Regions from separate parts of the Chromobacterium sp. FG22 genome, predicted to be linked through region 2. Evidence: predicted binding sites of a transcription regulator. Region 2 holds the regulator's gene; each other region holds the start of a gene.
The links. Region 2 encodes HrcA, which represses chaperone genes, less so after heat shock. Its sites were predicted from a motif close to ATTAGCACTCGNNNNNNNCGAGTGCTAAT; they were not measured.

Region 1 (2,267 bases), on a different contig from region 2:
AAGATAATACGGTTTTGCTATTGTTAGTTGTGGCGCTGCCTGCATTTGCTGCCGGGATAGCTGAGGATGTTACGAAACGGGTTGGGCCGCTCCCGCGGTTGCTAGCAACGTTCGTCGCTGCTGCCTTGGGTTATTTCATGTTAGGTGCTGGACTCCAGCGTTTGGATATCCCTATGCTGGATGGTTTACTGTCGCAATTATGGTTCCTGTCCTTGCTGCTAACTGTTGTAGCGGTTGGAGGAGTTGCACATGCAGTCAATATCATTGACGGGTACAACGGCCTTTCGGGAGTGGTATCAATTTTTATCTGCTTGGCGATAGCGTATGTGGCTTTCAAGGTTCAAGATCCTGTCTTGATGGGCATTTGTTTCGCCATGGTGGGGGCTATTGCCGGTTTCTTGTTCTGGAACTTTCCGCGCGGTCTTATTTTCGCAGGGGATGGTGGTGCTTATCTAGTAGGCTTCATGATTGCAGAAGTGTCTGTGTTGTTGGTCGCACGCCATGAGCAGGTTTCCCCTTGGTTTCCGCTTCTATGTGTCATTTATCCTGTATTTGAGACAATGTTCTCGATTTATCGTCGTAAATTCTTGCAAGGTCGTCGCATTGGTTACCCGGATGCTCTGCACTTGCATCAATTGGTTTATATGCGTCTTGTCCGCTGGATGGTTGGCAGTAAAGATGTTGATCATAAGACCATGCGGAATAGTTTGACATCACCCTATCTGTGGGCTCTGTCTTCCGTATCAGTAGTTCCAGCTATGCTTTTCTGGAACAATACTCCGGTATTGATTGGATTCGTGCTTGCCTTCATGGTTACCTATGTTAAGTTGTATCGCATGATCATCCGCTTCCGTACGCCGCGTTGGATGTTGCTGCGCAGATCCGCTCGCCTATGACTCGGCAGGGGGCGGTCAGAGCAAGTCCCCCGTCTTCCCGTAAACTTTGACCATCCCCAACTATGGGCTTGCAGAAAATTGCTGTGGCAGGCTCTTGAAAACCCTCCCGCTCGTCCCTATCATTAGCACTCGCAGCAGGTGAGTGCTAACGCCCGCCTCAACTCACACAGGTTTCCACTCTCAACAGCCACTGTAACAGGAGAGATCCATGGCAATTCGTCCTTTGCACGACCGTGTTGTTATCAAGCGCCTCGAGGCTGAAGAAAAAACCGCTTCCGGCATCGTTCTGCCGGGCGCAGCCGCAGAAAAACCGGATATGGGCATCGTTTTGGCCATAGGCAATGGCAAGATTCTGGAGAACGGCGAGCGCCGTCCGCTGGAACTGAAGCCTAACGACAAAGTCATTTTCGGCAAGTATTCCGGTCAGGCCGTCAAGGTTGACGGCGATGAAGTCCTCGTGATGCGCGAGGAAGATGTAATGGGCATCGTTGAGTAATCCGACCCACATCTGAACTTTCCCTACTCAGAATTCTGGAGATTTAAAGAATGGCTGCTAAAGACGTAAAGTTTGGTGATTCCGCTCGTGCCAAGATGGTAACCGGCGTCAACATTCTGGCTGATGCCGTTAAAGTGACTCTGGGCCCGAAAGGCCGCAACGTGGTGCTGGACCGCTCCTTCGGCGCGCCGACCATCACCAAGGACGGCGTATCCGTCGCCAAGGAAATCGAACTGAAGGACAAGTTCGAGAACATGGGCGCGCAGATGGTGAAAGAAGTCGCTTCCAAGACTTCCGACGTGGCCGGCGACGGCACCACCACCGCCACCGTGCTGGCTCAAGCCATCGTGTTGGAGGGCATGAAGTACGTTGCCGCCGGCATGAACCCGATGGACCTGAAGCGCGGCATCGACAAGGCCGTTGCCTCGCTGGTGGGTGAGATCGCCAAGATCGCCAAGCCGTGCGCCACCACCAAGGAAATCGCTCAGGTTGGCTCCATCTCCGCCAACTCCGATTCCGACATCGGCGACATCATCGCCAATGCCATGGAAAAAGTGGGCAAGGAAGGCGTGATCACCGTTGAAGACGGCAAGAGCCTGAACAACGAACTGGACGTGGTGGAAGGCATGCAGTTCGACCGCGGCTACCTGTCCCCGTACTTCATCAACAACCAGGACAAACAGATTGCCGCTCTGGACAATCCCTTCATCCTGCTGTTCGATAAGAAAATCTCCAATATCCGCGATCTGCTGCCGGTTCTGGAGCAAGTGGCCAAGTCCGGCCGCCCGCTGCTGATCATCGCAGAAGACGTGGAAGGCGAAGCGCTGGCCACTCTGGTGGTCAACACCATCCGCGGCATCCTGAAAGTGGTAGCC
Region 2 (2,267 bases):
TGCGGGTCCAGCGCGTTTTCCGCGTCGATGTAGGCGCAGGTGCCGCCCAATTTTTGCATCTCGGCCACCGCTTGCAGACACAGGGTGGTTTTACCGGACGACTCCGGGCCGTAGATTTCCACCACGCGGCCGCGCGGCAGGCCGCCGACGCCCAGCGCCAGGTCCAGACTCAGCGAGCCGGTGGAGACCACTTGCAGGTTTTCGTTGATCTGGTTGTCGCTCATGCGCATGATCGAACCCTTGCCAAACTGTTTTTCAATTTGGGCAAGGGCCGCGGCCAACGCTTTGCTCTTGTCTTCGGATGCCATGCTGTCTCCAGTGTGGGGGGCGCTAAACAAAATGAATGCTCGGCCAGCGGCGGGCCGTGTCCATGGCGGCGGGGAAAACCCGATGCCGGACAGGGGTTTGCGCGGCGCCGGCGGGCTTGCCCCGTCGCGCTCGCGCTTGCCGCGCCGATAGCCGAAAAGATGCCGTCGATTATCTCATAAAGCCTTGGCCAACGGCAGAGCCGCTTGCCGGCGATACCGTCCTTCGGGACGGGAAACCGCGATCTCGCTTGAAAAAGTTGTGATTGCGACCACTTTTACAAGTGTCCACCCTGTGTACAATGAAGCCATCATGATGAACGAACGCGCGCAACACCTGCTCAAGGTCCTGATCGAACGCTACATCGTCGACGGCCAGCCGGTGGGGTCCAAAACCCTGTCCATGCTGCCCGGCGTCGAGCTGTCGTCCGCGTCCATCCGCAATGTGCTGGCGGAGCTGGAGGCGATGGGGCTGATCGCGGCGCCGCACACCTCGGCCGGCCGGGTGCCCACCGCGCGCGGCTACCGCATGTTCGTCGATCGTCTGCTCACCATCCGGCCTTTGGAAGAGGCGGCGCTGCACGAGCTGGAACTGAATCTGCAGCCGGACAGCCCGCAGCGCATCGCCCAGTCCGCGTCCTCCTTGCTGTCCGAGCTGACGCATTTCGCCGGCGTGATCGTCACGCCGCAGCGCTCCGACATCGCTTTTCGCCAGATCGAATTCCTGCGCCTGTCCGAGCGGCGGGTGCTGATGATCTTGGTGACGTTGGACGGGGACGTGCAGAACCATCTGCTGACCACTGAACGCGATTACACGCCGTCGGAATTGATAGAGGCCGGCAATTTCATCAACCAGCATTACGCCGGCCAGGGGCTGGATCGCATCGCCAGCCGGGTGGCGGACGAGTTGCGTCAGCTGCAGGGCGACATCGCCGAATTGATGTCGGCGGCGATCCGCCTGGGGCAGAGCTCGATGGCGGCCAGCAGCGCCGCGGTGGTGGTGGCCGGCGGCAGCCGGCTGCTGGAGGTGAGCGACCTGTCCGAGGACTTGTCGCGGCTGCGTCAGTTGTTCAGCGTGTTCGAACGCAAGACCGAGCTGCTAAAGCTGCTGAACCAGGGGCGGGAGGCGCAGGGCGTGAACATTTTCATCGGCGAGGAGTCTGGCGTGATGACGCTGGACGAATGCTCGGTGGTGACCGCGCCTTACCGGATCAACGGCCAGGTGGTCGGCGCGCTGGGCGTGGTCGGTCCCACCCGGATGGCTTACGAGCGGGTGATCCCTATCGTCGACATTACCGCGCGCCTGGTGTCCAGCGCCTTGTCGTTCCGGGCCTAACGCCCGTGCGCCGGCCGTGCGCCGGTTTTGGCCGCCGCAAGGCTTGACGCGAGGTCTGCGGCTATAGTTTTCGCGCCGCGTTCGTTCGAGGAGCGCGGCTAAGTCAAAAACGCTTATTCAGAAACCAGCCCATGAAATCTTTGCTTAAACTGGCCCCGTTGGCGGCTCTGTTCTCCTTCCAGCTGGCGCAGGCCGACGCGGCCTTTCTGGCGCGTCCGGACGTGCAGCGCTACATCGACGAGCAAGTGGCCGGCGGCCAGTTCAACCGCCCGGAGCTGGAGGCGGTGTTCGCCAATGTCGAACTCAAGCCCAACATCATCAAGATTCTGGACAAGCCGTCCACCTCGCGCCCCTGGTATCAGTTCCGCAATTCCACGGTGGGGGAAAAGACCATTGCCGACGGCGTGGCGTTCTGGCGCGCCAACGCGGCCGCGCTGACGCGGGCCGAGCAGCAATACGGCGTGGCTCCCGAGTTCATCGTCGCCATCCTGGGCGTGGAGTCCCATTACGGCCGCAACACCGGATCGTTCCGTCTGGTGGACGCCTTGTCCACCATCGGTTTCGATTACCCGCGCCGCGCGGAATTCTTCCGCAAGGAGCTGACCGAGTTCCTGCTGCTGGCCAAG
Region 3 (2,267 bases), on a different contig from region 2:
AAAAGAGCATGCCTATCCGCCTGTCAGGCGGCGAGCAGCAGCGCCTGTGCATCGCCCGCGCCGTGGTGCACCGCCCCAGCATCCTGCTGGCCGACGAACCTTCCGCCAACCTGGACCGCGCCTATGCGCTGGACATCATGGAATTGTTCAAATCCTTCCACCAAGTGGGCGTCACCGTATTGATCTCCGCTCACGACGAGACCCTGATGGAAGACTACGGCCGCCGAATCATTCGCCTGCGGGAAGGACAATTTGCCGCATGAAACATTATCTCTATCTGAACTGGCAAAGCGCCAAACTCGCGCTGATCAAGATTCTGCGGCAACCTTTCGGCAGCCTGCTGACCTTGCTGATGCTATCGCTGGCGCTGGCCTTGCCACTCTCGCTTTATCTGGCCGTCAGCAGCGTGCAAGACTGGGTGGGCCGGCTGAGCGCCACGCCGCAAGTCACCCTGTTCATGGAACAGTCATCGGAAGAGGCGGACCTGGCCGCGGTGACCTCCACGCTGACGCATCACCCCAAAATCAAGAGCTACAGCTTCGTCAGCAAGAGCAAGGCGCTGGCCGATATGGAAAAGCGCAACGGCCTGCCGGGCCTGGCCGACGGTCTGGACAGTAATCCGCTGCCGGACGCCTTCGTGGTCACGCCGAAGGCGCTGGAGCCGCGTGAGCTGGAGATGCTGCAAAAAGAGCTCTCCGGCCTGCCCATGGTGGAACAGGCGCAATTCGACGCGGACTGGGCCAAGCGTTTGTACGGCATGGTGGAAATGGGCAAGCATCTAACCTGGTTCATGGCCATCGCCCTGGGCCTGGCGCTGGTGCTGGTGACCAATAACGCGATCCGGATGCAAATCCTGGCGCGCCAGGACGAAATCGAGGTGTCCAAATTGATAGGCGCGCCGGACAGTTTCATCCGCCGCCCCTTCATGTACCACGCGATGTGGCAAGGCATCCTGGCCGGCTTGGCCGCCTGGGCGCTGACCGGTTGGCTGACCTCGGTGGCCAATCCGGCGATTCGCGAATTCGCCCAGTTGTACGGCGAACGGGTGGAACTGCGCAATCTGAACCCGATCGAACTGGCAGTCGCCGTCGCCGTCTCCGCCCTGCTGGCGATGCTGGGCGCCCGCCTCGCCTCCGACCATCATCTGCGCAAGATAGAACCCAAATGAAACGCGGCCGCTTACACGCGCATGTAAGCGGCGCAACAACTGTTAATCAGAGCAAACGGCGTCGGCGCACCGGCTGCGCTACTATCGAGACGATAGAAAAAATCATTGACGCTGGAACCTTTCATTGCTAGCACTCTCCATATACGAGTGCTAACATATCACTACCCAAGGAGGTAGTTATACAGATGACCACAACATTTGCTTTGCCCGTCCCGTCCACCAGCGGCAGCCTGGAGCAATACATCCAAGCTGTGAACAGCGTACCCATGCTGACGCCTGAGCAGGAAAACGAGCTTGCAACGCGCTTCCAGGAGCAAAACGACCTGGAGGCCGCGCGCCAGCTGGTGCTCTCGCACCTGCGCGTGGTGGTATCGATTTCCCGCGGCTACTCCGGTTACGGCCTGCCGCAAGCCGACTTGATTCAGGAAGGCAATATCGGCCTGATGAAAGCCGTCAAACGCTTCGAGCCCGACCGCGGCGTGCGCCTGTTTTCCTTTGCCGTGCACTGGATCAAGGCCGAGATTCACGAATTCATCCTGCGCAACTGGCGCCTGGTGCGCATCGCCACCACCAAGCCTCAGCGCAAGCTGTTCTTCAACCTGCGTAGCATGAAGAGCAGTTTCTCCGCGCTGTCGGAAAACGAGGCCCGCCAAATCGCTGCCGATCTGGGCGTCAAGCCGGAAGAAGTCCGCGAGATGGAAACCCGCATGAGCGGTCAGGACATCGCCTTGCTGGCGGACGACAACGACGACGACGGCTACGCGCCGATCGACTGGCTGGCCGATCATCACAATGAGCCCACCCGCGAGATGGAGCGCCGCGCGTTCGATCATCTGCAGACCGAAGGCCTGCAACAGGCTTTGGCCACGCTGGACCCGCGCAGCCGCCGCATCGTTGAAGCGCGCTGGTTGGCCGACGACAGCGGCTCCACGCTGCACGAGCTGGCCGCCGAATTCGGCGTGTCCGCCGAGCGCATCCGCCAGATTGAAGCCAAGGCTTTGGGCAAAATGAAGACCGCCCTCAGCCAAGGCGTGGTGATAGAAGGCTAAGCGTCTTCCGCTCAATAAAAAACCACAGGCCTCAGCCTGTGGTTTTTTTG

Region 1: the regulator HrcA is predicted to act here: its motif matches at 1,018-1,046, upstream of ACODSD_RS04380 (co-chaperone GroES).
Region 3: the regulator HrcA is predicted to act here: its motif matches at 1,295-1,323, upstream of rpoH (RNA polymerase sigma factor RpoH).

The regions. Positions count from the first base shown of each region.
Region 1 covers NZ_JBMDJX010000003.1:165,660-167,926, reverse strand. Annotated here, with positions in the region: gene ACODSD_RS04385 (MraY family glycosyltransferase) at 1-896, shown strand, start outside; gene ACODSD_RS04380 (co-chaperone GroES) at 1,105-1,392, shown strand; gene groL (chaperonin GroEL) at 1,443-2,267, shown strand, end outside.
Region 2 covers NZ_JBMDJX010000017.1:1,755-4,021, reverse strand. Annotated here, with positions in the region: gene recA (recombinase RecA) at 1-308, opposite strand, end outside; gene hrcA (heat-inducible transcriptional repressor HrcA) at 619-1,641, shown strand; gene mltB (lytic murein transglycosylase B) at 1,773-2,267, shown strand, end outside.
Region 3 covers NZ_JBMDJX010000011.1:16,616-18,882, reverse strand. Annotated here, with positions in the region: gene ftsE (cell division ATP-binding protein FtsE) at 1-263, shown strand, start outside; gene ftsX (permease-like cell division protein FtsX) at 260-1,168, shown strand; gene rpoH (RNA polymerase sigma factor RpoH) at 1,354-2,217, shown strand.